DNA from 3 places in the Enterovirga sp. CN4-39 genome. Region 1 is predicted to be linked to each of the others. Evidence: predicted binding sites of a transcription regulator. Region 1 holds the regulator's gene; each other region holds the start of a gene.
The links. Region 1 encodes LexA, which represses DNA repair genes until DNA is damaged. Its sites were predicted from a motif close to TGTTCNNNNTGTGTTCNG; they were not measured.
Positions count from the first base shown of each region.

Region 2: the regulator LexA is predicted to act here: its motif matches at 6,642-6,659, upstream of dinB (DNA polymerase IV).
Region 3: the regulator LexA is predicted to act here: its motif matches at 3,665-3,682, upstream of uvrA (excinuclease ABC subunit UvrA).

Region 1 covers NZ_JBMSEF010000001.1:39,267-49,834, reverse strand. The annotation lists gene ACO2SS_RS00230 (AI-2E family transporter) at 1-546, shown strand, start outside; gene ACO2SS_RS00225 (MFS transporter) at 622-1,839, shown strand; gene ACO2SS_RS00220 (nickel/cobalt transporter) at 1,843-2,940, opposite strand; gene ACO2SS_RS00215 (DUF1007 family protein) at 2,931-3,575, opposite strand; gene lexA (transcriptional repressor LexA) at 3,720-4,421, shown strand; gene ACO2SS_RS00205 (ComEC/Rec2 family competence protein) at 4,422-6,746, opposite strand; gene gltX (glutamate--tRNA ligase) at 6,931-8,391, shown strand; gene gltA (citrate synthase) at 8,526-9,812, shown strand; gene ACO2SS_RS00190 (Uma2 family endonuclease) at 9,884-10,447, shown strand; gene lpxB (lipid-A-disaccharide synthase) at 10,448-10,568, opposite strand, start outside.
Region 2 covers NZ_JBMSEF010000034.1:2,680-13,247, reverse strand. The annotation lists partial or broken gene ACO2SS_RS27580 (5'-3' exonuclease) at 201-959, shown strand; gene ACO2SS_RS27575 (exodeoxyribonuclease III) at 1,116-1,886, shown strand; gene ACO2SS_RS27570 (IclR family transcriptional regulator domain-containing protein) at 2,212-2,982, opposite strand; gene ACO2SS_RS27565 (MaoC family dehydratase) at 3,068-3,538, shown strand; gene ACO2SS_RS27560 (MaoC family dehydratase) at 3,546-3,989, shown strand; gene ACO2SS_RS27555 (class I adenylate-forming enzyme family protein) at 3,989-5,509, shown strand; gene ACO2SS_RS27550 (Bug family tripartite tricarboxylate transporter substrate binding protein) at 5,543-6,517, shown strand; gene dinB (DNA polymerase IV) at 6,679-7,809, shown strand; gene ACO2SS_RS27540 (DUF763 domain-containing protein) at 7,806-9,077, shown strand; gene ACO2SS_RS27535 (cobalamin-binding protein) at 9,150-9,950, shown strand; partial or broken gene ACO2SS_RS27530 (metallophosphoesterase) at 9,947-10,568, shown strand, end outside.
Region 3 covers NZ_JBMSEF010000003.1:306,781-317,348, reverse strand. The annotation lists gene ACO2SS_RS08130 (hypothetical protein) at 10-225, opposite strand; gene ACO2SS_RS08125 (DUF4258 domain-containing protein) at 222-545, opposite strand; gene uvrA (excinuclease ABC subunit UvrA) at 592-3,570, opposite strand; gene ACO2SS_RS08115 (class I SAM-dependent methyltransferase) at 3,883-4,848, opposite strand; gene ACO2SS_RS08110 (arylsulfatase) at 5,558-7,972, shown strand; gene ACO2SS_RS08105 (dipeptidase) at 8,281-9,336, opposite strand; gene ACO2SS_RS08100 (zinc-binding alcohol dehydrogenase family protein) at 9,431-10,450, opposite strand; gene ACO2SS_RS08095 (dihydrodipicolinate synthase family protein) at 10,514-10,568, opposite strand, start outside.

The DNA.
Region 1 (10,568 bases):
CTGTACCGGCGCGGGTTCGTCCGTCTCGTGCCGGTCCGCCACCGCCTCTTCACCCAGTCGCTGCTCGACGAGCTCGACCAGACGATCCTGAACTGGCTGGGCGGCCAGCTCATCCTGATGGTGACGATCGGCGTCCTGGTGGGCCTTGGCCTGTGGGCGATCGGGGTGCCCTATGCGCTGGCGCTCGGGCTCTTCGCCGGGCTCGTCGAGTTCATCCCCTACCTCGGTCCGATCCTGTCCGCCGGCACGGCGATCCTCGTCGCGCTCGGGACCGATCCCCAGCTCGCGCTCTGGACGGTCGGGCTCTTCGTCCTGGTGCAGCAGGGCGAGAACAACATCCTGCAGCCGCTGATCCAGAAATCCCAGGTCGAGATCCCGCCGGTTCTCCTGATCGTCGTCCTGTTCGGGATGGGACTGCTCTTCGGCGTGCCCGGGGTGCTGGTCGCCACCCCGCTCCTCGCGGTCGTCATCGTCGTGGTCAGGCGGGTCTATGTCGAGCGGATCCTGGAGGGCCGAGACATCGGAGCAGAGCCGCCACGCACCTGAAGACGTGGCGGGATCCCCCGGCGCGCGCTAGAGGAACTCCGGAAGCGGCCGAGACCGCCGGGAGAAAGCGCGCGCATGCCCTCGAATGCAGGCCGGCAGATCGTCTTCATCAACGCCGCGCATTTTCTCACCCATTACAGCCTCCTGATCCTGCCGACGGCCGTGCTGGTCATGGCGCGGCCCGGGGGCGAGTTCGGCTCCGATTACGGCCCCGTCCTGGCGCTCGCGACCGCGATGTTCGTCCTCTACGGGGTCGGCTCGCTGCCGCAGGGCTGGCTCGCGGCGCGGGTCGGCCGGAAGGCCCTGATGGTCGCCTTCTGCATCGGCACCGGCGCGTCGCTGATCGCGGCAGGGCTTGTCTCGACGCCCTTCGGGCTTGCGGCCTCGCTCGGCTTCGCGGGCCTCTTCGCGGCCATCTACCACCCGATCGGCACGGCCATGCTGGTGGAGGCGGCGGGCGCGACGCCCGGCAAGTCCATCGGCGTGAATGGCGTCTTCGGCAATTTCGGCGTCGCCTCGGCGCCGATCGTGACGGCGTTCCTGGCCGGCCAGTACGGCTGGCGCGCCGCCTTCATCGCGCCGGGCCTGTTCGGGATCATCCTCGGCCTCATGTGGTGGCGCGAGAAGACGCCGGACCATTCGGCGCATTTCGCCTCGCGGCCCTTCCCGTCCATCCCGAGCTTCCTCGTCCGCCGCGCCGTGATCGTGCTCCTCGCCGTCGCCGTGGTGTCGGGCCTCGTCTTCAACGCCTTCACGCTGCTTCTCCCGAAGCTCATGGAGGAGCGCCTCGCGGGCGACGCCACGCTGCTGCCGCTCATCGGCACCCTCGCCTTCCTGGTCACGATCTGCGGCGCGATCACCCAGTTCAGCGTCGGCCGGCTGATCGACCGCACGACGCTGCGGCGGCTGTTCATGCCGCTGGCCATGATCCTGGCACCCGCCCTCGCGGCGCTCTCCTTCGCGCAGGGCTGGCTCGTGCTGCCGCTCGCCGGGATCGCGGCGGCCGTCATCTTCGGCCAGGTGACCGTGAACGAGACGATGACGGCGCGCTACATCTCGCCTGCGCTGCGGGCAAAGATGTATTCGGTGCGCTTCTTCGTCGGCTTCCTCGGGAGCGCGGCCGCCGCTCCGCTCGTCGCCTTCCTGCATGAGCGCACCGGCAACCTGACCGCCGTCACGCTCGTCCTCGCCGCCTGCGCCCTCATCACGCTCGGCTGCGCCTTCTTCTTCCCCCACCGGCCCGAGGAGCTGAAACCGGAGCTGTGGGAGGCGAAGGCCGTCCCGGCCGAGTGAGGTTCAGCTCGCGAGGCCCGAACCCCACATCCCCAGCAGCAGCGCCCCGCCGAGGACGGCCACGAAGGCCGCCGCCAGCACCTCGAGCCAGGCGACGGCGCGCGCGCCGCTCTCTCCCCGGCCGCTGGCGAGGCGAAGCGCGACGCTCTTCGCAAGCACCGCCAGCGCGGCGAGCGCACCCGTGGTGATCGCCGTCCCGAGCGCCATCGCGAAGGTGGCGGCGACCCCGGCCCAGAAGAGCCCCTGGGACAGCGCGAAGACCAGAAGGATGATGGCGCCCGAGCAGGGCCTGATGCCGGCCGCGATGACGACGCCGACGCTCTCGCGCCATCCTGCCATGCGCTCGACCTCGGCTGCCGTCGGGCCATGCGAATGGCCGCATCCGCAAGCCTCGCCATGGGCGTGGTGATGGTGATGGTCGTGGTGCACGTGGCCGTGGTGCCCGTGGCCATTATGGTGGTGGTGATGATGGGCATGGGCTGACGCCGGCACGACGGCGGCGCTCTTGCGCCAGAGAAGCGCCAGCCCGACGACGAGAAGAGCTCCGAAGCTCGCGACCTCGATCGCGCCCGCCGCGGCGTTGATGGAGGCGGAACTCGCGCGCAGCACGGCCGCGAGGATCCCCACCAGCCCGATCGCGACCGCTGCCTGCACGAAGGCGGCCGCGAAGCTCAGCCCGATGCCGCGGGCCAGCGTCCGCTTCGTCGCCAGGATGTAGCCGGAGATCACGCCCTTGCCGTGGCCCGGCCCGGCGGCGTGGAACACGCCGTACAGGAAGCCGATGCCGGCGAGCCCCCAGAACGCGGCTCCGTCGCGCTTCATGGCGGAGAGCGCGCCCGTGAGGCCGCGGTAGAACTCGGACTGGACGGCCAGGATCCAGCCGCCGATGCCGGTCGCGGCCGGAGCCGCCTCGCGGATGCCCGTGCCGAACGGGTTCTTCGGCGCCGGCGCGGGCGGAGCGGCACCCGCCCCGACCAGAAGCCCCAGGAGCGCGATCAGCCCCGCCACGATCGCGAGCGCCGCGGCCATGACGAGCGCGCGCCGCGCGGGACGGTTCAGGCGCGGCCTGCCTGCCGCAAGCGCGGCCGAGCTCACGGACATGCGACGAGCACCCGGGAGGCGAATTGCGCGCCGAATTGCGAGGCGGCGTTCAGGGCGTTGAAGAAGGATTCGCTCACCGATTGCGTCTGGCTCTGCTCGGGCGGCTTCGGCCGCGTCACCTTCAGGGCGCAGCCGCTGGGCGCCCCATCGAGCCTCACGGCGTCGTCGCCCTCGGCAATGGAGAAGTCGACGAAGAAGGTCGGGTCGTAGACCTCCAGCGTGAAGGCGCGGTCCGCCTTGGCCGGGCTGCGCAGCGGCAGGTCGAAGGTCAGCGTCAGCACGTTGTCCTGGAAGGCGGTCGTGTAGTTCGCCGGCTCGCCGAAGGAGAGCTTGCTCCCATTCGCCTTGGCGTTCGTGAAGAAGCCCTGCTCGGCCAGCGCCTCCATGTTGATCTTGGCGAGCTCGCTCATCTTGTCGGGCGCGAGCTTGCCGTCAGGCCCCTTCTCGAAGCCCTGGACGGCATAGGCCGAATAGGCCTCGTCGAAGGTCCAGCCATGGCGGATGCCGGTGATCCGCCCCGTCGCGTCGTAGAGGATGGTGGCCTTCGACTTCACCCAGACATGGGGGTGGGCCATCGCCCCGGTGGAGAGCAGGGCTAGGACGAGGCCGGCGCCGAGACTGTTGACGAATCGCATGTTCAGAGGCTGACGCGCAGAGGTAAGCGCCCCGGTTAACGGCCGAAATCGGCTGAAAAGCGACGCTTGTGGAACACAGCAGGAACGGCTAACTTGTTCTTGCTTTGTTTCGAGCGCGAGTCGGAACGCCGCGCGGAGGTGACGATGCTGACCCGCAAGCAGAACGAGCTGCTTCGCTTCATTCACGAGCGCCTGCGTGAGACAGGCGTGCCGCCATCCTTTGACGAGATGAAGGAGGCGCTCGACCTGAAGTCGAAATCCGGCATCCACCGGCTGATCACGGCGCTCGAGGAGCGCGGCTTCATCCGCCGCCTGCCCAATCGGGCACGGGCGCTGGAGGTGATCAAGCTGCCCGAGCCGATGGCGCGGCCGAAATTCTCGCCGAGCGTCGTCGAGGGCGGCTTCGGCAAGCCGCGAGGCATACCGACCCCGCCTCCCGCCCCCGCCTCTGCGTCGGACAGCCGGGCGATGCAGATCCCCGTCATGGGGCGGATTGCGGCCGGCACGCCCATCAGCGCCATTCAGAACAGCTCCCACACGATCACCGTCTCGCCCGAGTTCCTGGGCGGCGGCGAGCATTACGCGCTCGAGGTCCGCGGCGATTCCATGGTGGATGCGGGAATCCTCGACGGCGACACCGTCGTGATCAAGCGCCAGGACACGGCGAATACGGGCGACATCATCGTGGCCCTGATCGACGACGACGAGGCGACGCTGAAGCGCTTCCGCCGCCGCGGCTCCTCCATCGCGCTCGAGGCTGCGAATCCCGCCTACGAGACGCGCGTCCTCGGACCGGACCGCGTGAAGATCCAGGGCAAGCTCGTCAGCCTCGTCCGGCGCTACTGATCACGGGCCGGGATCGCCGTCCGGCGCCTCTGCCGGCGGGAGATCCGGCTCCGCCGCTGCCTCCGGCGGGTCGGCGGGAGGCGGTCGGGACGAGCTTGCGGCCGAGCTCGGCGTTCGGGCTGCAGCTCGGAAGGCGACGGCTTTGGGCAGCCAGGGCCGGGTCTCGTCCGGGCGCCGCGCCGTCGCGAGCGTGAAGCCGGTCTCCGTGGCCCGGATCGCCGTGGCGCCATGTCCGGCGAGATGCTCGCGGTCGATGACGATCGAGGCGGCGCAGCCGGCCGGAGAGGTCAGGCGGGAGATCACGATCGCCGCGCGCCGGCAATCCTCGCGGAAGCCGCGTCGATCCTCAAGATAGGAGACGTATCGGCCACCCGAGAGGAGAACCGTGCAGCCGATCGGGTCGCAACGCGCTCCCGTGCGGATCGCAGGATCAGTCCCCTTCCGCCCGTCGCCGTCCGCCTTGAGCCATTGCTCCGCCGTGAAGGAGGGAACGCGGCCGACCACTACGAGCCGCCCGTCCTGCCCGCGGATCGCGGCTCCCGAGCCGTCCCGGGCGACATAGACGTCCTGGCGCGCCGATCCGAAGGCGGCGACAAGGCCGAGGGCGGCCGGCGCCACGGCCAGCCAGCGGAGCCCCGAGACGAACAGGGTGGCGCAGAGAAGCGCCACGACGAGCAGCATCAGCGCTCCATGGCCGAAAGCCGGGACCGTGACGCTCGCGCCACCGAGCGACGCCACCCATCCGGACAGCCCGAGAACCGCCTCGACCCCAACCCCCATCGCCCACCAGACCGGGCGGTCCAGGCCGAACGGGTAGGCGAGCGTGCCCAGAACCGCGCAGGGCATGACCAGGAAGGACACGAGCGGGAGAGTGGCGGCGTTCCCGAGCAGCCCGTATGGCTGCAGGTTCTGGAAGTGGAAGCCCGAGAAGGGCGCCGTGGCGAGCGTCGCGACGAGCGTGGTGCCGATCACGCCCAGGACGAGAGCGCCCGCCCAGTACAGGGCCCGCCCGAGCGGATCGGTGCCCTCGGGAGCGCCGCGGCGGTGCCGGGTCCACTCCGCCAGCGCGATCAGCCCGGCGACCGCCGCGTAGGACATCTGGAGGCTCGGCCCGAGCAGCGTCTCCGGCTCCAGCGTCAGGACGATCAGCGCCGAGATGGCGAGGTTGCGCATCGACAGCGCCGGCCGGTCGAGAAGGATCGCGCCCTGCATGACCAGGATCATGATGAGCGAGCGTTCGGCGGCGACCTCGGAGCCGGAGAAGACGCAATAGGCGGCCGCTCCCGCCATCCCGGCAAGGGCGGCGAGCTTCTTGATCGGCCAGGTCAGCGCGAGCGTGGGCGAGAGCGCGAGCAGGGCCCGGGCGAGCCAGAAGAACACGCCTGCCGCCAGCATCATGTGCAGGCCAGAGATCGACACGACATGGTAGATCCCGGCGGCGCGGAGGATGTCGTTGGTGCCCTCCTCGATCAGCCCCCGCTTGCCGGTGACGAGCGCAGCCGCGACCGCCCCCGCCTGCCCGCCGATCGTCGTCGCGATCCGGGCGGTCAGCGCATTGCGCGCCCGGTCGATCCCGGCGGCGAGGCGCAGATCGAGCGGGCGTTCCACCGGCGGCGCCTCGATCCGGCGTAGCCGACCCGAGACCGATCCGACCGCCCCGATCCCGCGGAAATAGGTATCCCGGGCGAAGTCGTAGCCGCCCGGCCGTGCCGCCTCCGGCGGCGGCAGGAGGCGCGCGGCCGCCGAGACGTAATCCCCAGGCGCCACGCCCTCCAGGGAACGCGCGCTGACGCGCAGGCGCTTCGGCCGCTCCGCAGCTTCCACCCGGTGGAGCTTCGTGACGCGGATCAGCAGCCGCCCGCCGGCCGGGCGCTCCTCCACGCTCTCGACGAAACCCTCGAAGCTCGTCGACAGGACGCGCCCGAGCACGGGCGCCTCGGCAAGCTGGATGCGCAGGGCGGCGATGCCGAACCCGGAGGCGATCGCCGCCAGCGCGAGCAGGACCGGGAGCGCCACGGGCCGCGCGCGAAACAGGATTGCGGTCGCGGCCATGCCGAGCCCGACGAGTGCCGGCGGCCAGACCGACAGCGGACCGTCGGCCGCGAAGGCGAGCGCGATCCCGATCCCGTAGAACACCGCGATCCACGGGAAGAGCCGGCGCGCATCGGCTTCCCTGGCAAGGCTTGCGGAGATCCACCCCGGACCGGCCGCGAAGCTCCGCGCCAGATGCTGCCCGTTCCAGGCCCAGGCACGCCCGAAAGGGAGCGCCGCCGCACGGGCGCCCGTCCCGCGGCCTCCTCCGCCGTCCTGGCGCCCTGCCCCCATACGCGACCCAAAGGCGATGCCGCCCCGAAGAGTAGCGGATCAGGTGGGCGACGCCAGACGGTTGGAGGCAGCCGCCACACCCGGCGACGGAAGGCGGGCTTAACGCGCGCGTCCGCGGGTGGTAGGGAGCCGCCTTCCGCGCCGGCAGAGGCCGCCGCAGGCCTCCCGCATCACAGACGAGCCCATGTCCGCTCCGGTCGTCACGCGCTTCGCGCCCTCCCCTACCGGGTTCCTCCATATCGGCGGGGCCCGCACTGCCCTGTTCAATTGGCTCTATGCCCGCCGCTTCGGGGGCCGCATGCTCCTGCGCATCGAGGATACCGACCGCGAGCGTTCGACCGAGCCCGCCATCCAGGCCATCATCGATGGGCTGTCCTGGCTGGGCCTGACGTGGGACGGGGACGTCGTCTACCAGTTCGCGCGGGCGGCCCGGCACCGGGAGGTCGCCGAGAGCCTGCTCGCCTCCGGCCGCGCCTACCATTGCTACGCGACGCAGCAGGAGCTCGAGGAGATGCGCGAGGCCGCGCGCCGCGAGGGCCGTCCGCTGCGCTACGACGGGCGCTGGCGCGACCGTGATCCCGCAACCGCTCCCGCGGGCGTGAAGCCCGTCATCCGGCTGCGCGCTCCCTCCGAGGGCGAGACGGTGGTCGAGGACCACGTCCAGGGCCGGGTCGTGTGGCAGAACAAGGACCTCGACGACCTCGTGCTGCTGCGCTCGGACGGCACGCCCACCTACATGCTCGCCGTGGTGGTCGACGACCACGACATGGATGTCACGCACGTCATCCGCGGCGACGACCACCTGACGAACGCGGCGCGCCAGACGCAGATCTACCAGGCTCTGGGCTGGCACGTGCCGCAATGGGCGCACATCCCGCTCATCCACGGGCCCGACGGCGCGAAGCTCTCGAAGCGGCACGGCGCGCTCGGCATCGACGCCTACCGTGACCTCGGCTTCCTGCCGGTGGCCCTGCGCAACTATCTCGTCCGCCTCGGCTGGAGCCACGGCAACCAGGAAATCTTCTCGGACGAGGAGATGGTCGCCGCATTCGATCTCGGGCAGATCGGCCGCTCTCCGGCGCGGTTCGACTTCGCCAAGCTCGAGAACCTGAACGGCCACTACATGCGGCAGGCCTCCAATGCGGAGCTTGTCCGCCGCATGGAGGATCTTCTACCCTCTCTCGGCCCGGCGCGCGGTCTCGGCTCCAGCTTCTCGCCGGACGTGCGTGCGAAGCTGGAGGCCGCCATGGACGGCCTCAAGGAGCGGGCGAAGACTTTGGTCGAACTGCTCGACGCCGCCTATTACCTCTACGCCCAATCGCCCCTGGTGCTCGACGCAAAGGCGGCCTCGCTGCTGGACGGTGCCGCCCGGCAGCGTCTCGCCGCGCTGCGGCCTCGGCTCGCGGCGGTCGAGGACTGGTCTCAGGCCCCGCTGGAAGCGGTCGTGCGCGCCTTCGCAGAAGAGACAGGCTGTAAGCTCGGCCAGGTCGCGCAGCCCCTCCGGGCCGCGCTGACGGGCCGCTCGACCTCGCCCGGTCTCTTCGACGTGATGGCCGTTCTGGGGCGGGAAGAGTGCCTTGCCCGGCTCGACGCCCAGAGCGCGCCCGCTTCATCTGCTGTTCAGGCTGCGGTCGGGGCTGCTTGAACGGGCTTCGTCGATCCGATACCGAGCGTGTCACCTGAGGTCCGGCGATTGCCGCAGGCAGCCGTCGGACGTCCTTGTGGCTCGAGAGATGCATCGTCTCTCCCGGGCCCGATCCCCAAGAAGAGGCGAGCTCGATGAGCAGCAGCACGGTCACGCTTGACGACAAGAAGGTCGAGTTCCCGGTGAAGGAAGGCACCCTTGGGCCTTCGGTCATCGACATCTCGAAACTCTACGGGCAGACCGGCGCCTTCACGTACGATCCGGGCTTCACGTCGACGGCGAGCTGCGAGTCGAAGATCACCTATATCGACGGCGATCAGGGCGTCCTGCTCTATCGCGGCTACCCGATCGAGCAGCTCGCCGAGCATGGCGACTTCCTGGAGAGCTGCTACCTCCTCCTCTACGGGGAGCTGCCGACGGCGAACCAGAAGGACGATTTCGTCTACCGCGTCACGCGCCACACGATGGTGCACGACCAGATGACGCGGTTCTTCAACGGCTTCCGCCGCGATGCCCACCCGATGGCCATCATGGTCGCGTCGGTCGGCGCGCTCTCGGCCTTCTACCACGACTCGACCGACATCTCGGACGAGCACCAGCGCATGATCGCGCAGATCCGCATGATCGCGAAGATGCCGACGCTGGCCGCCATGGCGTACAAGTATTCGATCGGCCAGCCCTTCGTGTATCCGGACAACACGCTCGACTATACGTCGAACTTCCTGAAGATGTGCTTCGCCGTCCCGTGCGAGGAGTACAAGGTCAACCCGGTGCTCTCCCGGGCGCTCGACCGCATCTTCATCCTGCACGCCGATCACGAGCAGAACGCCTCGACCTCGACCGTGCGCCTCGCCGGCTCGTCCGGTGCCAATCCTTTCGCCTGCATCGCGGCCGGCATCGCCTGCCTCTGGGGGCCCGCGCATGGCGGTGCCAACGAGGCGGCGCTGAAGATGCTCGCGGAGATCGGCACGCCCGACAACGTGGCGAAGTATGTCGCCAAGGCGAAGGACAAGAACGATCCGTTCCGCCTGATGGGCTTCGGCCACCGCGTCTACAAGAACTACGACCCGCGCGCCCGCATCATGCAGCGGACCACGCACGAGGTCCTGAACGAGCTCGGCATCAAGGACGACCCGCTGCTCGACGTCGCGCTCGAGCTCGAGCAGATCGCCCTGAAGGACGAGTACTTCATCGAGAAGAAGCTCTATCCGAACATCGACTTCTATTCGGGCATCACCCTGAAGGCGATGGGCTTCCCGACCTCGATGTTCACCGTCCTCTTCGCGCTCGCCCGCACGGTCGGCTGGATCGCCCAGTGGATGGAGATGATCGAGGATCCGTCCCAGAAGATCGGCCGTCCGCGGCAGCTCTATACCGGCGAGCCGCGCCGCGACTACACGCCGATCGGCCAGCGCAGCTGATCGGCAGACGCGGGCGGCTGGACCGCCCGCGCAACCCCGCGCTACTCTTCCGCCGCAGCGCGGAGGGCGGGATGAACGCACCGACGAAGCTCCGGATGGACGCGGACGAGTTCATCGCCTGGGCGGTGAACCTTCCGAAGGGCGAGCGCTACGAGCTCGTTGCCGGCGAGGTCGTGCCGATGGCGGCGGAACGGGCGGGGCACTTCCGGACCAAGCAGCGGGCATGGCTCGCGCTGAACGACGCGATGCGAGAATCGAGTGTCTCAGGGGAGGTACTCGGCGACGGCATCGCCGTCAGGATCGATGGGCGAACGGTCTACGAGCCGGATTGTCTCGTCCGCCTTGGGCCTCTTGTCGATGACGAGACGGTCGAGATCTCGGATCCGACCATCGTCGTCGAAGTTACCTCGCCTTCGACCTATCGGCTCGACAGCGGCGCCAAGCTCCAGGACTATCTCCGCCTGGAGAGCGTCAGGCACTACCTGATCCTCGACGGGCGCTCCGGCACCGTCACGCATCACGCCCGCCGGGCTGACGGCGGCATCCAGACCAGCTTCATGCGCGAGGGCGTGCTGCGCCTCGAGCCGCCGGGCCTCACACTGCCGGTCGCGCGCTTCTTCTCGGACCGGGGCTGATCAGCCCGCCCGGGCGCGCCCGATCTCCGCGAGGACGATCTTCGCCGCCCGCTCGGACGGCGTCTCGACCGCATTCGCCTCCATGATCGTGTCGAGGCGGCCGAAGGCGTCCACCTGCGCC
Region 2 (10,568 bases), on a different contig from region 1:
CTGAGTACCGAGGCTAGGCCGACCAAGGACCGGTACAACGAGAGGTGCGCAGCCGAGAAGATCCACTTCGCGACCCCCAAGCATTCAGCCGTGATTTCACCAGGAGCAGCCCTTCCGCTATTGTCCACACAGAACCTAGCGACGTCCGACGGCGGCCTGGGCAGTCGTGAGTTCCCCTTCATGCAGGCCGGGTCGAAGCGGTGGTTCGCTCACAACGTGATCAAACATCGGATGCGGCCCGGGGCCGACGTCCTCTCCTGATCATAGACGGGGACTCGTTCGCCCATCGCGCCTACCACGGTCTGCCGAAGACTATCCGCCGCGCCGCCAACAAGGGTGGCGGCGCAATCGTCGGCTTCGCCAATATGCTTCTGCGCTTCTACGCCGAGGAGCGGCCGAGAGCTGTTGTGGTCGGCTGGGACACGCTGGAGGCACCGACCTACCGGAGCCGCGCCTTTCCGGCCTACCAGTCCGGCCGCCATTTCGATGACGAGCTGGTCGAGCAGCTTGCTCTCTTGCCGGACTTCGTCGCCGCCTGTGGCTTCGCGAACGCCAAGGCCGCTGGATACGAGGCTGATGACTTTCTTGCCGCTGCCGTTCGGCGGGAAGAGCGCAAGGGCGGTCTGTCGCTGGTCGCGAGCGGCGATCGCGATGCGTTCCAACTCGCCTCGGAGCTGACCACCATCCTGCATCCGGTGCGCGCCGGCGAAATGGCCCGGATCGGACCAGCTGAGGTGCGCGAGCGGTATGGCGTCGATCCCGGTCAGGTGCCGGACTTCATCGCGCTGCGAGGCGACGCCTCCGACAAGCTTCCGGGCGCGCGCGGGATTGGGGCAAAGACGGCCGCGAGCCTGCTGCGACGGGCAGGCAGCCTGGAGGCGCTTCTCTCCAAAGGCCGCTTCGCCGATCAGGCAGCCGATCTTCGATTGTTCCGCCAGATCGCCACGATGGACGCCGAAGCGCCGCTGCCGCCCATACGAGATCAGAAGCCGACCTGGGAAAGAGCAGCCAGGCTCGCATCAGAGTGGGGGCTCCATCGGCTCGCCGAGCGGCTGGAGGGACTGGGCAAGGAGACACGTCCGAGGATGAGGCCGCCAGTCCCGGCACGAACGCAGCTGCGGATCGCCACCTTCAACATCAACAACGTCAATCGGCGCTTGGCGAACCTCCTGGCTTGGCTTGCGAAGGAGAAGCCGGACGTTGTCTGCCTCCAGGAGCTCAAGGCCGAGAACGACGACTTCCCTGCGGGCGCGATCAAGGCCGCCGGCTACAAGGCCGTCTGGACCGGCCAGCGCTCCTGGAACGGAGTGGCAATCCTGGCGCGGGACGCCGAGCCGGTCCTTACCCGCACCGAGCTTCCGGGCGATCCGGAAGACAAGCAAGCCCGCTACATCGAAGCCGCCGTCCGCGGCGTGATCGTCGCCTCCATCTACCTGCCCAACGGAAACCCGCAGCCTGGACCCAAATTCACCTACAAGCTCGCCTGGTTCGAACGCCTGATCGCTCATGCGGCCACGCTGCTCGCGGCGGGGGTGCCGGTGGTGCTTGCGGGTGATTACAACGTGGTCCCGACCGACCAGGACATCTACGCGACCCGCTCGTACGCAAAGAACGCGCTGCTGCAACCCGAACCTCGCGAGGCGTACCGTCGGCTGCTCGACCAGGGCTGGACGGATGCCTTACGGGAGCTTCATCCCAGCGAGCCCATGTTCACGTTCTGGGACTACAAGCGGGATCGCTGGTCGCGTGACGCCGGACTGCGGCTCGATCATCTGCTCGTCAGTCCAGATCTGAAACCTCGCCTGAGTAGGGCTGGTGTGGACCGCTGGATCCGGGGCGAGCCTGACGCCAGCGATCACGCTCCAGCCTGGATCGAGCTGAGTTGAGGCTGATTGAGCTGTCTAAGCTCACTCCCGCTTCGCGCCGATAGTGTTGAAAAAGTCGGGGCTGCTCGGGGAAGTCAGAGCGACCGGCGTATGAAATAGAACGAACATGCTATTCTGACACGCGCAGAGCACCCAAAGCAGGGGATTGTTCTCTTTGGTGAGGCGCTCAGCCGGTCCTTGATGGCGGTCAGCGAGCTCGATCCGACTTTTTCAACACTATCCGCAGGAACGGACATTGGGTTCTTACCGGAAATCGGACCTTCAGCTGCCAGCGCAACACAGAAACACAACGAATGCGCCTCGGGCCTGTGGCCATAGGGCGAGTTTAGTCCCCGCCGGGCGACCGCAGGCGCATCTCCTGAGCGGCACGGCGGAGCGGAACTAGGAAGCGTTCCTTTGCGACTGCCTCGGTCAGGCTGCCTGAGATGGTGTTGACGCTGATTGCAGCGAGGAGGCGGCCTTTGCCGTCTCGGACGGGCACCGCAAGTCCGCAGATCGCCGGATCGAGCTCGCCGTCCACCCACGCGAAGCCGGACTGCGCAACCTTCGCGAGTTCTGCCCTCAGCGTCTCCGGATCCGAGATCGTGCGATCGGTGCGCTTCGTCAGCTCGGCTGCGGTGAGATAGGCGTCCAAACTCGCTTGCGTCTGCCCCGCCAGAAGGACTCGTCCGAGCGAGACCAGATGCGCCGGAAGACGGCTTCCAATGCCGAGGTTGCCCGCCAGGATGCGGCGTGCCGGCGCACGCAGGATGTAGACGATCTCAGTCCCGTCCAGAACCGCAAGCGCACATGACTCGGCGAGCTCGTTCCGGAGATCCTCGAGCACGGCCTGTGCATGACCCCAGAATGGCAGGGTGCTCAGATAAGACATGCCGAGACCCAGCGCGCGGGGCCTCAGGCTGTAATAGCGGCCGGAGAGTTCGCAGTAGCCGAGCGACACGAGCGTCGCGAGCACGCGTCGTGCAGTGGCGCGGTTGAGCTCCGTCGCGAATGCAACCTCTGCCAAAGTGTGTCGTCCTGGCGGGCGGCCTAGTGCCTCGACTGCCGCAAGGCCGCGCGCAAGCGCGCGCACATATCCGTCGCTCTCTTTTGTCACTCAGCCTCCTTGCCAAGGATCGGGACCCCTGCCAGTTTGTGCGCACAACGATCGCTTTGTTCGCTAGGCGAACGGGAGGTAGCGCGTGGGGCAGGAATTTGCAACGGACTTTTGGGCGGATGCTGCAGCTCGGAAAGTCTGGGACGACATCGTCCCGGGCGAGCCAAGGGCCACGATCCCGTACGTGCTCACGCTCGACGCGATCCAGAAGTATTGCCGCTCTGTGGGAGAGGATCATCCGCTCTATTTCGATGAAGATTACGCCAGCAAGACGCGGTACGGCGGCATCATCGCGCCACCCTCGATACACATTTTGCTGATGTTCGCCTGCACGCCGACGGACGACTGGATGCGCAGTCCCGGTACTGTGAACGCGGGTCAGTCGTGGAGCTATGCCCAGCCTGCTCGGCCGGGCGACACGATCACGCTTCAGGCGCGCGCACTCGACAAGTTCATCAAGCGAGAGCGCCTGTTCGTCATCCACGACAACGTCTTCTTCAACCAGCACGGCCGGGTGATCTGCTCCGGGCGCGGCTGGACCATCCGGCCGCAGTGAGGACACCATGAGCGCGACATTCGAAGAGCTGGAACCCGGATTTCGGCTGGATGGGCCGATTTTTGCCGTCTCACGCGAAAGCATCAGGGAGTTTTGCGAAGCATCGTTGGACTTCAACCCCCTCCACCTCGACGACAATTACATGCAGGGGAATTTCGGCCGCACGAATTTCGGCGGCATCATTATGCACGGCATGAACAATTTCGGGCTGATAACCCGAATGCTCACTGACTGGGCGTATGATGTGGGCGCCGAGCACCGCCGCCTCGAGACCCGCTGGGTAAGGCCTGTCAAGCCAGGCGACACCATCCAGCCCGTCGGCACGCTGAAACGGAAGCTGGTCACGGCGAAGTCGCGATGGGTCACTATCGACGTCGAGGTCCGAAACCAGCGCGGCGAGACAGTTGCGACCGGCGAAGCGGCTCTCGAGTTCCCGTTCGGCGCGGCCTGATGATCCTCGGGCGATCACTCGCGAGGAACGCCCGGCTGTTTGCGGACAGGCCGGCGATCCTCGACGAGACCGGCTCCGCGATCACGCATGCGGCGTTCGCGGATCGTGTCTGGAGACTGGCCGACAGTCTCCAGACGCTCGGGCTGCGAAAGGGTGACCGGGTGGCGGTGCTCGCGCGCAACAGCCCGGACTATCTCGTCGCGCACTACGCTCTAGGTGCCGCGGGCATCTGGATGGTACCGATCAACACGGCCTTGAAGGCGCATGACGTGGAATACCGTCTCGCGCACGCCGAGGTGCAGGGACTGTTCGTTTCGTCCGAGCACATCCTCACCATAGCGGACCTTACGGCGGAGACCACGGCTAGGCTGCAAGGCCGCGTTATCCTGATGGACGGTGTCGCGCCAGGCCTTCACAGCCTAGAGGAACTCGTCGACGCCGGTGGAGCAACTCCGCCGGACGTTTCGATCTCCCCGGAAGACACGCTCTATATCGGCTACACGTCGGGGACCACGGGCACGCCAAAGGGCGCGCTCGTCTCTCACCGGGCTATCGTCTGCGGGTTCCTCTACAAGGCCCTCGCGTACGGCCTCACCAGCGCCGACGTGACCCTCAACCCGGGGCCCTATTGGCATTCCGCTCCGCGAGACTTCGCTGCTCTCGCCATCTACCTCGGCGGCACCTCCATCGTGCCTGTACGCTTCGATGCAGCCGGCTACCTGCAACTGGTCGAGAGGCACGGGGTCACGAACTCCTTTCTTGTTCCGACGATGATTCAAAGGCTGACAGCCTCGGACGAGTTGAGGGTCCGTGACCTGACCAGCCTCCGGCACGTGATCAGCGGCGGAGCACCGCTTCCAAGCGCCGTTAAGGAGAGGTTCCTCGCCGCGTGCGGAGACGTACTCACCGAGTTTTACGGGGCGACCGAGACACGGATTGTCACGACGATCTCCGCTCGGGAGCTCGGTCAACGCGAGCGATCCGTCGGACGCCCGGTGCACGATGTCGAGCTGCAGGTCCTGGCCGCGTCCGGCGCTCCGGTTCCAGCGGGCGACGTGGGCGAAGTCTATATTCGTGGTCCCGGACTGTTCTCGGGATATTGGCGCGAGCCCGAGCGCACCGCAGCCGCGCATCGGGGCGAATGGTTCAGCCTCGGCGACATGGGGCGGCTGGACGCAGACGGGTACCTCTACCTCGTCGATCGCAAGCAGGACATGATCATCTCGGGAGGAGAGAACATCTTCCCGAACGACATCGAGGAATGCCTCGAGCGCCATGCGTCCGTGCGGGAAGCCGCCGTCGTCGGCGCACCGGATGATCAATGGGGCGAGGTTATCGTGGCGTATGTGGTGCCCGCGGTAGTCGATCCGGATCCCGAAGAGCTGACGATGTTCTGCGTCGAAAGGCTGCCCAACTACATGAAGCCCCGCCGCTTCGTGTTTTGCGAAACGCTGCCGCGCAATCCCACGGGTAAACTCCTTCGACGAGAGTTGCGGGAGCGCGAGCGAGCCTGCGCGTAACAAACCCACAACCAGACCGTTAGGGAGGAAGACATGAAGGTGTTCGGCATTGCGCTCGGGTGCGCGCTCGGCTTCACTGCGTCGCTCGCGTCTGTAGTCGCCGCAGAGAAGTATCCTGCTGCGATGATCCGCATCATCGTGCCCTTCCCGGCGGGGGGCACGACGGACATCCTCGCTCGCCACGTCGCCCAGGCGCTCGGGGACAAGCTCAAGGTCAACACCATCGTCGAGAACAGGCCTGGGGCGAGCGGGATCGTCGGATCCGAAGCTGTGGCGAAAGCTGCGCCCGACGGCGGAACGCTCCTCGTGGCTGCAACTCACCACGTGATCAACCCGACGCTGTACCGGAAGCTGCCGTACGACACCCGCAAGGACTTCGCACCGGTTGCGCTTCTCGCAACCGTTCCGAACGCACTCGTGGTTCACCCAGGCGTTCCGGCGAAGACAGTCGCGGACCTCATTGCGCTGGCCAAAAAGGATCCCGGGAAGCTGTCGTTCGGATCGACCGGCGTCGGCGGAGCGAACCACCTAGCGGGCGAGATGTTCAAGCTCGCGACGGGGACGGATATCCTTCATGTGCCCTATCGCGGCGCGGCGCCAGCCATGAATGATCTCCTCGGCGGACACATCCCGATGATGTTCGACTCGCTTCCGACCGTCTTGCCCGTAGCGTCGAACGGCGATCTTCGGGTGCTCGGTGTGACCAGCCTCGCGCGCGCTAAGTCGCTGCCGGACGTCCCAACGCTGGACGAGGCTGGCGTGAAAGGCTTCGAGGCAATGGCTTGGTTCGGGATGTACATGTCCGCCGGCTCGGCCCCGGGAGAGCCTCGCCAGCAACTCGTCGCCGCGGTCCAGGAGATCCTCGCCAGCGACGCGATCAAGGACGCCTTCTCCAAGCTTGGCGTGGAACCGGGAACCCTCTTCGGCGACAAGTTCGGCGGCTATGTCGAGTCCGAGATCAACAAATGGGGGGGCGTCGTGAAAAGTGCGCAGGTCCCGCTTCAGTAGGAAGCAGGCTGTCTCCATGACGCGCCAACGACAGACATCAGGTGCTTGCCTGGAAGCAGACGTGCTCCGGCGAGGCTCATCGGGCGACTGCCTGAGGCTTACGGCCGAGACCTGGGCATTCGCACGTTCACTGTCCGTTCTGCCTGCGCTATGACTACCGAATGGATGGGCCGACTCGGAAGATCATCCACGTCGACATGGACGCGTTCTATGCTTCGGTGGAGCAGCGGGACGATCCCGCGCTGCGTGGCCGGCCGGTCGCCGTGGGTCATGGTTCTGCTAGAGGCGTAGTTGCCGCAGCGAGCTATGAGGCGCGCCGGTTTGGCGTCAGGTCAGCGCTGCCTTCCCTCACGGCGCTTCGTCGATGCCCTGAGCTCGTGTTCGTGGCGCCGCGCTTCGATGTGTATCGGGCCGTATCGCAGCAGATCCACCGCATCTTTGCGGATTACACGCCGCTAATCCAGCCGCTCTCGCTCGATGAGGCGTATCTCGACGTCACGGATAACCTGCGCGGCATTCCGACGGCGTGGGCCACAGCGAAGGAAATTCGTGCCCGTATTATGAGTGAAGTCGGCCTAACCGCCTCCGCGGGCATCTCCTACAACAAGTTCCTAGCCAAGCTGGCTTCGGATCACCGCAAACCGAACGGGCAATTCGCGGTCACTCCCGAGATGGGCCAGGGTTTCGTCGAGACGTTGCCGATCGAGCGATTCCATGGTGTCGGCCCGGTCACCGCGGCCAGGATGAAACGACTCGGGATCGAGACCGGCGCAGACCTCCGGTCGAAGTCGATCGAATTCCTGCAAAGGCACTTTGGCAGCTCGGCGGATTGGTACCACGCGGTTGCACGAGGCGAGGATCACAGGCCTGTCAATCCGGATCGGGTGCGCAAGTCCTCAGGCTCGGAAACCACTTTTCCGCGCGACCTCACGGAGCCTGCGGAGATCGAAGCTGGCGTGTTGCGGATGGCCGACGACGTATGGACCTGGTGTGAGAGGGCTCGGTCTTTCGGCCGAACTGTGACCGTGAAGGTGAAGTTTGCCGACTTCCGGCTGATTACCAGGAGCCGAAGCCACCCAAAGCCGGTCTGCGAACAAGCGCAGCTGAACCAGGTAAGCCTCGATCTCATTCGCTCCATCTTCCCGGTCCAGAAAGGGATCCGGCTTGTCGGGGTGACAATGTCCAACTTCGAGCAGGCTGCCGATCGGGAAGCCAGCGGCCTGCCCCTGCTTCGATCGGCGATGTGCGCTGCAAACACTTGCGCTCCGGTGTTTGCGGGAACCGGCCCATGACGCGGCGTTCAGGCAGCGCCGACCTGCCGCTGCACGGCGGACGCGTCCCGGCCTGGCTCGGTCAGCGTATGTCCAGATTGGGCGCAGTTATCGTCCAAGCAATCGTCCTTGAGTACGGGCGTGACGAGTTGCTCCGCCGGCTAGCCCACCCGTTCTGGTTCCAGTCGTTCGGGGCCGTGATGGGGATGGACTGGCACTCGTCCGGGATCACCACCAGCGTCCTCGGGGCGCTCAAACGCGGGTTAACGCCTTTATCGGACGAACTCGGCCTGCATGTCTGCGGCGGTCGTGGCAAGCACAGCCGCGCGACGCCGGGCGAGCTAGTGACAGTGGGCGAGCGCGTCGGCCTGGACGGGGCCGCCCTCGCCAGGGCGAGCCGGCTCGTCGCCAAGGTCGACAGCGCTGCTGTCCAGGACGGGTTCGACCTTTACCTGCACGGGTTCATCGTTGCCGATGACGGGCGCTGGGTCGTGGTGCAGCAGGGGATGAACGGCGAGCGGCGCCAGGCGCGGCGCTACCATTGGCTGTCCGAAGGACTCGAGAGCTTCGTGGACGCACCGCACGCCGCGATCGAGGGTCAGGGGCAAGGCATCATCGTCAACTTGGCCGACTGCCGCGCCAGCGTCTCGCGCGGCCGGCAGCTTGATATGCTGGGTGACTTGGGCCCGGATGGCATCTCGCGCGAGCTCGCCCGTATCGAGAATGGGAAAGTTCCGGCGCAAGCAGAGGCGCAGCCACTCTTACCGCATCTGATTATGCCAGGGCATCATGACGTCCGGCCGGAGGACGTGGTTGCCCGGCGGCTGCACGGAGCCCTTGCGGCGGCAGCCGATCGTGGGCCCAAGGACTTTGCCGAATTGTTGCTGGTGCCGGGAATTGGGGCCCGCTCCGTGCGGGCGCTCGCGATGGTGGCGGAGGTGGTGCACGGCGCGCCGTGCCGGTTCAGCGACCCCGGGCGTTTCTCCCTCGCGCATGGCGGCAAAGACCGACACCCGTTTCCGGTACCTACGCGAGTCTACGACCGGACGATCGAAGTTATGAAGTCGGCCGTGCGCAAGGCAAAGCTTGGGAACGAAGAGGAACTGGGGGCCATCCGGCGCCTGGACGAGCAGGCCCGGCGGCTGGAGCGGGCCGCCACGAGTTGCCCTTCTGTCGGGGCAGTGATCGCGGAGGAGCGCGCCCGGTCCCATGAATACGGCGGGCGGAGTGTGTTCGGCTGGGAGCCGCCCTTGGACACGTCCGGCGAGACGGCCCAAAATGGCTCGTGATTGGAGCTGAGGTTCCGGCGTCAGGGCAGGCTGCCTCGCACTGGGCCTCGTGGCCAGTTATTTAGCGGACTCATGCGACTGTTCCCTCCCAGCCGGATCGTTTGCCTCACGGAGGAGACGGTCGAGACCCTGTATCTGCTCGGCGAAGACCACCGCATCGTTGGTGTGTCCGGCTACGCGGTACGGCCGCCTCGGGTTCGCAAGGAGAAGCCCCGCGTGTCGGCCTTCACGTCGGCCAACATCCCGAAGATCCTCGCGCTTGAGCCGGACCTCGTGCTCACCTTTTCCGACCTGCAGGCGACGATCGTTGCCGATCTGGTCCGGGCAGGCATTGCGGTCCACGCCTTCAACCAACGCACTCTTGCCGGCATCCTCGCCATGATCCGGACACTCGGCGCGCTGGTCGGCGCCGGCGAGAAGGCCGAAGCTCTGGCCGCGGGATTTGAGCGGCGGATTGAGGACATTCGGGGGACATCGGCGGGCCACCCGCGGCCGCGCGTCTTCTTCGAGGAATGGGACGACCCGCTCATCAGCGGCATTGGCTGGGTCTCGGAGCTAATCGAGGTCGCCGGCGGGGAGGACGTGTTCGGGCACCTGCGTGAAGCGGGCGCTGCCCGCGACCGCATCGTGCTACCCGACCAGGTCATCGCCGCTGCCCCGGACCTCATCCTCGCATCGTGGTGTGGGAAAAAGGTCGTGCCCGAGCGGATCAGAGCCAGGCCAGGCTGGGACGCCGTCCCGGCCGTGCGCAACGGGCGGATCGTCGAGATCAAGTCCCCTCTCATTCTGCAACCCGGACCGGCCGCGCTCACCGACGGTCTTGATGCGATCCGCAGGGCGATAGCCTCAGCTCACGCCTATGAGGCGCTGTGACAAATCTGATCTTCGGTCTTCCCGCCGTCTACGTCGTTGCCCGGCTCCTTTGGCCGTTGCCATGGCCGCCAGTGCTGAAGCTCGTCCTGGGGGCGGCCCTGCTTCTCGCCTCCCAGATGCATCATTGGAACCGGATGTCTTCGGCTCGATATTTTCGCCCGAATACCCACGCGCACTGGTGATCGTGTTCAATTGGGCGATCGGCGCCGTGTTGCTGGCAGCCGCTATGCAGGCGGTCCTCGATGTTGTGTCGCTCGGGTCCATGCTCTTGCCGGACGGCGGCTGGGCGGTCTCTGACACCTGGCGGTACCTGCTTGGCTCGCTCGCCATGCTAGTGGCAGCGACAAGCGTCTGGCAGGCGGTCCGCGTACCACCGCTAAAGGACATTGAGTTCCGGGTCAGGAACCTGCCCGCTGCGTTCGACGGGTACCGGCTACTCCAGTTGACGGACCTGCACGCAAGCCGGCTGTTCCCGGCCTCCTGGGTCAGGGGAGTCGTGGACCGCTCCTTGGCCTCCGGAGTGGACGTGATCGTCGTCACGGTGACTTCATCGACGGCACGGTCGCGGCACGTCGGGCCGACGTGGAGCCACTGCGCGATCTGCGCGCGCCGGACGGC
Region 3 (10,568 bases), on a different contig from region 1:
CGGGCGCCGTCAGCCCGCCAGCGGCAGGAGCTCGAAGACCTTGGCGTCCTTCGCCGCTTCGGCGATGTCGCCGCGACGAAGGGCCAGTCTCACACGCTCGATCTTCTTTGCGTCTTCGAGCGAATAGTAGGGTGACCACCCCCCCTCGCTCTCGATAAGCTCGACCTGCACTTCGGCCGCATAGCGGCCCTCGTGAAGGTTCTCGGTGAAGGGGCGGGTCGTCATCGCCGCCTCACCAGGAAGTCCGTCGACCATCTTGTTACCTCCGGCCGATAAGCCGTCACCAGAACGGCGGGCGAGATGGTGCCCTTCTCCAGACCCCACAGGACGTGGACGGGCCGCCCCGTGCTGTCGTGCTGCAGCACGAGCACAGATGGACCTTTGAAGTGGTCGGGATATTCCTCGACGACCACGGCCCCGTCCAGCCCGTCAACCAGATCGGCGATCATCAAGCCTCGGTCGAGCAGCTTGCCCGATCCGTGCCGGGAGAGAACCACAGCTCCTCGAGCCGCAAGGGCCCGGACCCGGTCGAGCGTCGCGCTCATCGAACCGGGGTGGCCGGGACGAGCCCGGCCATGACGCCGGTGCGGATCACTCGGCTGCTTCGCGGCGGGGGGAGGCAGCGGCCTTGCGGCCCTTCCTCGCCGGCTTCGGCTCGGGCGCGGCCTCGGCGGCGCGCTTCACCGGGCGCCTCGCCAAAACTTCGGCCAGGAAGCGGCCGGTGTGGCTCGCGGGGTTCTTGGCGATCTCCTCGGGCGTGCCCTGGGCCACGATGGTGCCGCCGCCGTCGCCGCCCTCCGGGCCCATGTCGATCACCCAGTCGGCCGTCTTGATGACCTCCAGGTTGTGCTCGATCACGACGACGGAATTGCCCTGGTCGGCGAGCTCGTGCAGCAGTTCCATGAGCTTCGCCACGTCGTGGAAATGCAGGCCGGTGGTCGGCTCGTCCAGGATGTAGAGCGTGCGGCCGGTGGAGCGCTTGGACAGCTCCTTGGCGAGCTTCACCCGCTGCGCCTCGCCGCCCGAGAGCGTCGTGGCCTGCTGGCCGACATGGACATAGCCGAGGCCAACCCGGCAGAGCGTCGCCAGCTTCTCGCGGATGGTCGGGACGGCCTTGAACAGCTCCGTCGCCTCCTCGACCGTCATGTCGAGCACGTCCGCGATCGACTTGTCGCGGAACTTCACCTCCAGGGTCTCGCGGTCGTAGCGCTTGCCCTTGCAGACGTCGCAGGTGACGTAGACGTCCGGCAGGAAGTGCATCTCGATCTTGATCAGGCCGTCGCCCGCGCAGGCCTCGCAGCGGCCTCCTTTGACGTTGAAGCTGAACCTACCAGGACCGTAGCCGCGCGCCTTCGCCTCCGGCAGGCCGGCATACCAGTCGCGGATGGGCGTGAAGGCGCCGATATAGGTGGCCGGGTTCGAGCGCGGCGTGCGGCCGATCGGCGACTGGTCGATGTCGATGACCTTGTCGATATGCTCCAGCCCCTCGATGCGGTCATGCGGGGCCGGGTGCTCGGCCGCGTTGTTGAGGCGCCGCGCGACGGCCCGGTAGAGCGTGTCGATGACGAGGGTGGACTTGCCGCCGCCCGACACGCCCGCCACCACCGTGAAGGTGCCGAGCGGGAGCTCCGCCGTCACGTCCTTCAGGTTGTTGCCGCGGGCGCCCACGACCTTGATCGTGCGCGCCTTGTCGTAGCGCCGGCGCTTCGGCGGGACCGGCACCGTCAGCTCGCCCGTGAGGTACTTGCCGGTGAGCGAGGCGGGGTCCGCCATGATGTGCGCGGGTGTGCCCTCGCTGACGATCTCGCCGCCATGGATGCCGGCGCCAGGCCCCACATCGACGACGTAATCCGCCTCGCGGATCGCGTCCTCGTCGTGCTCGACGACGATGACGGTGTTGCCGAGGTCGCGAAGCCGCTTCAGGGTGCCGAGCAGGCGCTCGTTGTCGCGCTGGTGCAGGCCGATCGACGGCTCGTCGAGCACGTAGAGCACGCCCGAGAGGCCGGAGCCGATCTGCGAGGCGAGGCGGATGCGCTGGCTCTCGCCGCCGGACAGGGTGCCCGAGTTGCGGGAGAGCGTCAGGTATTCGAGCCCGACATCCTGCAGGAAGGTCAGCCGCTCGCGGATCTCCTTCAGGATGCGATAGGCGATCTCGTTCTGCTTCGGGGTGAGCCGGTCGGGCAGGCCGTTGGCCCAGGCGACGGCCTCCTTGATGGAGAGCGCGGTCGATTCCGCGATGTCGCGGCCGTCGACCTTCACGGCCAGCGCCTCCGGCTTCAGCCGCTTGCCGCCGCAGACCTGGCACGGCGTCTCCGACATGAAGCGCGAGATCTCGTCCCGCGCCCAGTCGCTCTCCGTCTCCTTGTAGCGGCGCTCGAGGTTGGTGATCACGCCCTCGAAGGGCTTGTTAACCTCGTAGGAGCGCAGGCCGTCATTATAGGCCATGCGCACCGGCTCGCCCCTGGAGCCGTAGAGGATCACGTCGCGGACCTTCTCGGGCAGCGCGTTCCACTTGGACGCGACGGAGAAGCCGTAATGCTTCGCCAGCGCGTCGAGCGTCTGGCCGTAATAGGGCGAGGTCGACTTGGCCCAGGGCGCTATGGCGCCGCGCTTCAGGGTGAGCTCGCCGTTCGGCACGACGAGGCTCGGATCGATCCGCATCTCCGAGCCGATGCCCGCGCAAGCGGGGCAGGCGCCCGTCGGCGAGTTGAAGGAGAAGAGCCGCGGCTCGATCTCCGGGATGGTGAAGCCCGAGACCGGGCAGGCGAACTTGGACGAGAAGGTGATGCGGCGCGGCTCGGTCTCGCCCTCGGCGAGGTCGGCGTACTCGACGATGGCGATCCCGTCCGCCATCTCGAGCGCCGTCTCCAGCGAATCCGCCAGGCGCGCCGCCATGTCGGGCCGCACCACCAGCCGGTCGATCACCACGTCGATGTCGTGCTTGAACTTCTTGTCGAGGGCCGGCGCCTCGTCGATCGGGTAGTACTCGCCGTCGATCTTGAGGCGCTGGAACCCCTTCTTCTGGAACTCGGCGATCTCCTTGCGGTACTCGCCCTTGCGGTCGCGCACGACCGGCGCGAGCAGGTAGAGCCGCGTCTTCTCCGGCAGGGCGAGGATGCGGTCCACCATCTGGCTGACCGTCTGGCTCTCGATCGGCAGCCCCGTGGCGGGGGAATACGGCACCCCTACCCGCGCCCAGAGGAGGCGCATGTAGTCGTAGATCTCCGTGACGGTGCCGACGGTCGAGCGTGGGTTCTTCGAGGTCGTCTTCTGCTCGATGGAGATCGCCGGCGAGAGCCCGTCGATCTGGTCGACATCCGGCTTCTGCATCATCTCCAGGAACTGGCGCGCATAGGCCGAGAGCGACTCGACATAGCGGCGCTGGCCCTCGGCATAGATCGTGTCGAAGGCGAGCGAGCTCTTGCCGCTACCGGACAGGCCCGTGAAGACGACCAGCCTGTCCTTCGGGATGGTCAGGTCGACATTCTTGAGATTGTGCTCCCGCGCGCCCCGGACCGCGATCACGCGTTCGGCGGCGACACGGTCGAAGAGATCGTCGAGGCGTGCCATCTTTATCCGGCGGGCTTGGAGCCCGCGATGTCGTGTGAGACCCGGGATGTAGTCACTGCCCCGCCGATCGGCAAAGGCTGAGGCGGAATCAGGCTAGAACAAATCGGGTACACGAGCAATCGGAGCGGCGCAGGACGCATCGCTCGGCAGTCGACTGGTCGTCGGGGCCGCTCCCGGCCCGCCTCGGGAATGCGGCGCTTCGCGGGCGAAGAGCCGCTTCCGGACACGTAGCCGACCTCTGAGCACGGCGGCAGATCGACAGCGGCTCGGAACCGCTGTCTTCAACGGTAACCTCCAGCAGGTCCTCGTCGCCTACTTTCTGCGGCGCATATTTGTACCAGGTGCTGGCTGCACAGGTTTGCGAGCCAGCAGCAGCAGTGACGCGCCTTCGTCATCGGGGCGGAACGGCTGCGGCTTGAGCTTCCCCATGGCGAGCCCACCCACGAAGCCAACCAGTGCCGAGGCGTGCCATGCCCAGGAATGGCGATAGTGCACATCGCGGCATTTCACCGGTGAGCAGCGCTCCATCCAGTAGACAATGGCGTCGACGTCGGTCCAGGGCGTGATCTCGACCTCGGGAGAAACCAGACCGACGCGCGACGCGAGCGCCTCCAGCGCCGCCTTCGTCCACCACGTGAGGTGATGCGGCACAGCGTTGATCAGATAGTTCGGAATTCGGGTGTGCGCCGCCGGCACGTGCGGCACGCCGATGATCACGGTGCCCCCTGGCCGCACCGCGCGCATCATCGCGCGTGCCATCGCGACCGGCTGGTCGACGTGCTCCAGCACCTGGAAGGCGGTGACGAGGTCGTACTCGCCGGCATGCGTTCGCAGGTGGTCGTCCAAGCTCTCGACCCTGGCCCAGGATGCGCCGGGCTCGCCGGAGAAGTGTGGGTCCAGCCCCGTGTATTCGGCGTGGCGCACCTCGTAGCGGAAGGCGCCGAAGCCGCAGCCAACGTCAAGCACGCGGTCGCCCGGCGCGACGTGGCGGGCGGCCAGCCGGAACTCGGCGCGGGGGTGTCCTTCGCGCGGGTAGTAGCGGTCGCTCAGACGGCTGTACAGGGTCGTGTAGAAGCCAGCATCCCCCTGCCGCATGGGATCGAAGAAGTAGAGACCCGTCGGTGACTCCCAGAGACCGAAACGCTTCGTTCCCCGGAAGCTCGGGCGTGCATCGACCCGCAGCGTGTAGCGCCAGAGATCGGCGAGCAGGCGCGCGCTCACCCATTGCACGCGGCGGATCGCTGGTTCGCCCGTGACGGGGCAGAGTGGGGTCGTCATGCGATGCCCTCCAGGGCCGACCCGATCGACGACGGGTTGGCGCAAGCCTCCAGCCGGAGCGCTCGGCGAATACCCGCCCGGCCGATGGCCGCCCTACCCGGCCGGAGGTTGCGCTATACGGACCGGCGAAGGAAGCTCACCCGTCACGCCTGGGCTCGGCGAGGTGGCTCCGGCCGCCGCAATCACCGTCCTCACTTCAGTCTGTCGGGCGGCTTAAGATCAGGCCGGTCGCGACTGCTTCGCGCCCCTTCTCGGAAGTGGGGAGCTTCCGCGCCCGACCCCTTGTCGGACATTGAGCCGGGCCTGCCACTAAGTCCGAATTTGGCCCGAGGCGGAAGGACCGCTTCGCAGTGACGTGCGGAAGCGGACTTCGCCCATTTGGCTGCTCCCACCCAAGTGGGGCATGCCCAGAGCAAAACGGCGGAGCGGCTGATCATTGCGAGCCGAGGCATAGCTGAGCGTCCCACCGGATCAAGCAAGGACGCATCACCATCTTATGCCGTACGCAAGTCAGCTCGACGAGAGTTGCTCTCCTCACCGAGGATCCTGGAGTGTTCGGCAGTGACCAAGGCGGCGCGCAATTGCGACGCTGATCTTGGGCAGCACAGCGCGCCGGCTACATGATGCAGGAGACGGTCAGATGCTTATCCAGTGTCAGCTCCGTCAGTTCACCTCAAATGTATTCGTCGGCTGTGCTTCATTTGCTTTGATGGTCACAGCTGCCCACGCCCAGACAATCGGCGGAACGCCGGGATCGCCCAGCGCGACCACTACCATCGATGGAAAGTATCTGCCGCCGCCACCGCCGAAGTTCGGCGGCGAGATCAACTTGCAGGCCGACCAGTCGAAGCCATATTGGCAGCCGCAGGTAGTCCCGCCGAAGGGCGCGCCAAATGTGCTTTTGATCATGACCGACGATCAGGGCTACGGCGTTTCGGGTACGTTCGGCGGCGTGATCCCGACACCAGCCATGGATCGCATTGCCAACGCGGGGCTGCGATATACGCAGATGCATTCGACCTCGCTGTGCTCCCCCTCGCGGGCCGCGCTTATCACCGGGCGCAATCACCACTCGGTCGGATTCGGTATCATTTCCGAGCAGTCCACTGGTTATCCCGGCTACGATTCCGTCATCGGGCCGGACAACGCCACCATCGGCAACATTCTCAAGCAGAACGGTTACGCAACCTCCTGGTTCGGCAAGAACCACAACACGCCGAGCTATCAGATCAGCGCCGCCGGTCCGTTTGAACAGTGGCCGAGCGGGATGGGCTTCGACTATTTCTACGGCTTTATGGGCGGCGAGACGGACCAGTGGAATCCGTGGCTGTACCAGAACACGACGCAGATTTTCCCCTTTGTCGGTAAGCCCGACTACAACCTCATCACCGATATGGCGGATGAGGCTATCAGCCATATGCGGCAGCTCAACGCGAGCGCGCCCGACAAGCCGTTCCTTGTCTACTACGTCCCCGGCGGCAGCCACTCACCCCACCAGCCGAAGAAGGAGTGGAGCGACAAGTTTAGGGGCAAGTTCGACATGGGCTGGAATGCCATGCGCGAGCAGATTTTTGCCAACCAGAAGCAGCTCGGGGTCATTCCGGCGAATACACAGCTCACGCCGTGGCCGGACGAACTGCCAAAGTGGGACACGCTCTCGCCCGACGAGAAGAAGCTGTTCGCGCGCCAGGCGGAGGTATTTGCCGGCTACACAGCCTACACCGACTATGAAATCGGCCGCGTCATCCAGGCGGTCGAGGACATGGGTAAGCTCGACAACACCCTGATCATCTACATCAGCGGCGATAACGGCACGAGCGCGGAAGGCACGACGCGCGGGACATTCAACCAGTATACCGCCTACAACGGCATCCTCGATCTGCCGATCGCCGAGCAGATGAAACACTACGATGCGTGGGGCTCGGCCACGACCTATCCGCACATGTCGGTGGCATGGTCGTGGGCATTCGATACGCCCTTCAAGTGGACCAAGCAGGTGGCGTCCCATTTCGGCGGCACCCGGCAGGGCATGGCGATATCCTGGCCGGCCCGCATCAAAGATACCGGGGCCATCCGCACCCAATTCCATCATCTTATCGACATCGTGCCGACCATTCTGGAAGCGGCCGGGATCCCGGCGCCGTTGATGGTCAACGGCATCGCGCAAAAGCCGATCGAAGGTGTGAGCATGGGCTACACCTTCGACAAGGCGAACGGCGACGCGCAGTCGACTCGCAAAACACAGTATTTCGAGATGTTTGCGAACCGGGCGCTCTACCACGACGGCTGGATCGCTGCGACGACACCGCCTGCGCCACCTTGGCTCCTCGGTACGGTCAAGCTACCCACGGACATCGTCAATGGGTACAAGTGGGAACTCTATAATCTCGCCGAGGACTACTCCGAGTATAACGATCTTGCTGCCAAGCGGCCCGAAAAGCTGCGCGAGTTGCAGGATCTTTTCCTGGTGGAAGCGACAAAATACAATGTGCTCCCGCTGGACAACTCGGTTCTGCAGCGTATCGTCACGCCGAGGCCGAGCGCGACGGCGGGGAGGAGCACTTTCACCTACTCGGGTGAACTCTCCGGCGTGCCCTACAGCGACGCGCCCGACATCTTGAACAAGTCCTACACCATCACGGCCGAAGTGGACGTTCCCCAGAGCGGCGGCGACGGGATGATCGTCACGATGGGAGGCCGTTTCGGCGGCTACGGCCTGTACCTGCTCAAGAGCAAGCCGGTCTTCACCTACAACTTCCTTGATCTTGGACGCTTCCGCTGGGAAGGCCAGCAGGCGCTGACACCGGGCAAGCACACCATCGTGTTAGATTTCACATACGACGGTCCCGGCTTCGGCAAAGGCGGCACCGGCGTTCTCAAAGTGGATGACAAGGAAGTCGCCACGAACAAGCTGCCGCACACAGCCCCGTTCCTCCTGACCATCGATGAAACGTTCGACGTGGGCGTCGACAGCCGCACGCCCGTCGACGACAGGGACTACCAGTTGCCGTTCCGCCTGACCGGCACGCTCAACAAGCTCACCTTCAAGCTTGGACCAGCGCAGCTTACGAGCAGCGATCAGCAGACGATCCAGCACGCGCGCGCCAACGCAGCACACAATTGACTGCGTTGATCGACCACAGTTCATCGACGTAGGCATGGCACCGCCTAAGCCTAGCCGTGTCGCGTGGGTGAGTGCGAGTGGAACTCCCCAACGGTGCCTTGGCGCGAAATCCCGACCTGAAGACGGGCTTCCCCCCGACTTCTTGGCGCCGGCTCCCTTGTCCGGAAAGAGGACCGGTGAGGCTTTCCGCTTAAGGCGTGATCCGGACCTGAGTGAACGAGCGAGAAGGCTTCCGCTTACCACCCAACTCGGACGATCGGACCGAGCCCTCGCCGCACTTCCCCGCCGGGAGTTTACCGAGGCCGGCTCTACCCGATCGTGCGCTCCAGGACGCGGAGCCAGTTCTCGTGGCCGAGCTTTCGGAGCAGCGGCTCGTCGTAGCCACGGGCTCGCATCGCGGTGACCAGTCGCTGCAGGTCGGCCGAAGACCTGATCGCGCTCGGCACCACGGCGCCATCGTAGTCGGACCCGAAGCCGACGCGGGTCTCGCCGATCCGCTCAATCAGGACGTCGAAGTGGCGGATCACTATGTCGAGATCGGTGTCGGCCCGCATCTGCCCGTCGGGGCGCAGGAAGCTCGTGGCGAAGTTCACGCCGACCATGCCGTCGCTCTCGCGAATGGCGTCGAGCTGGCGGTCGGTCAGGTTCCGGGAGCTGGGCGAGATCGCGTGCACGTTCGAGTGGGTGGCCACGAGCGGCGCATCGGTGGTCCTCGCCACGTCCCAGAATCCCTTGTCGGTGAGGTGCGACAGGTCGACCAGGATCCGCAGCCGGTTGCAGGCGCGGACGAGCTCGAAGCCGAGCTCGGTCAGCCCCGGCCCGATATCGGGCGACGACGGGAAGCGCATCGGCACGCCGCCGCCGAAGATGTTGTCGCGGCTCCAGACCGGCCCGAGCGAGCGCAGGCCGACGGCATGCAGCACGTCGAGCGTGCGCAGCCCCGGATCGATCGCCTCTGCGCCTTCGAGGTGCATGACGACCGCGAGCGAGCCCCGCGCCATCGCCGCGCGCACCTCCTCCGTCGTCCGGCAGATCGACACGGCGCCGCCGGACAGCCGCTCCATCCGCAGGACGATCGAGGCCTTCTCGACGACGGTGGTCCGGGCGTCGGTCTCGCTGACGCCCGGGGGGAGCGGGATCGCATAGCCCTCCCCGCTCAGCGCCTTGAAGTCGAGACCCGACCGGGACGGTACATAGAAGGCGAACAGCCCGCCGGCGAAGCCACCCGCGCTGGCACGCGGAAGGTCGAGGTGGCCGCGCGGCTCCCCCTTCAGAAAGCGCTGCTCGGCCCCCTCCAATCCGTCGCGGTGGAGGCGAAGCAGGGCGTCGTTATGGCCGTCGAAGATCGGGATGGGGTCGGTCATGCGGGATGCTTCCTAGTGCATCCGCATGCACCGGAACACGTCGAGGACACCTGGCGAGCGTCATGCGCCGGCCAGGCAGAGGTTGCCGTCCCCCTCAGGCCCCGAAACCTTCCAGCACCACCTTGCCCTTCGCCTTGCCGCTTTCGATCAGGGCGTGGGCGCGGCGGAGGTTGGCGGCGTTGATGGTGCCGTAGGTCTCGCCGAGCGTCGTCTTCAGCGTGCCGGCATCGACGAGGCGGGAGACCTCGTTCAGGAGCTTGCCCTGCTCGGCCATGTCCGGGGTCTGGAACACCGGGCGCGTGAACATGAATTCCCAATGCGTCGAGACGCATTTCTGCTTGAAGATGCTGACGTCGAGCGGGCCGGGATCGTCGATCAGCCCGAAGCGGCCGAACGGGGCGATCAGCTTCGGGATATCCGGGAGGTGCTTGTCGGTCTGGGTGGTGGAGAAGACAAAGCCCGGCGCGCCGATCCCGAGCGCCTCCACCTCGGCCGCGAGCGGCTTCGAATGGTCGACCACGTGGTGCGCGCCGAGGTTCTTCACCCATTCGCGCGATTCCGGCCGGGAGGCCGTCCCGATGACGGTGAGGTCGGTCAGCTGCCGGGCGAGCTGGACGGCGATCGAGCTCACGCCCCCTGCCCCGCCGATGACGAGGAGCGGCGAGGCCGCGCCCGCGACGGGACGCCGGATGTCGAGCTGGTCGAACAGCATCTCCCAGGCCGTGATGGAGGTCAGCGGCAGGGCGGCGGCCTCGGCCCAGCTGAGCGAGGCGGGCTTCCGGCCGACGATGCGCTCGTCCACGAGATGGAGCTCGGAATTGCTGCCCGGCCGGTTGATCGCGCCGGCGTAGAAGACCTCGTCGCCCGGCTTGAACAGGCTGGCCTCCGGCCCGACCGCCCGGACGGTGCCGACGGCATCGAAGCCCAGCACCTTCCACTCGCCCGGCTCGGCGGCGGCGCGCTTGCGCACCTTGGTGTCGACCGGGTTCACGGACACGGCCCGCACCTCGACGAGAAGGTCGCGGCCCGTCGGGGTGGGATCGGGCAGTTCGATATCGACGAGCGCGTTCTCGTCCGTGATGGGCAGAGACTTCTGGTAACCGACGGCACGCATGGCGGGCTCCGTATCCTACCGGAGCCAGATGCCCTCTCCCCGGACGGGGCGCAAGGATGCCTGTCAGATCGCCTGCACGGCCTCGATCGCCTCCATGGCGCGCCGGGTATCCGCCTCC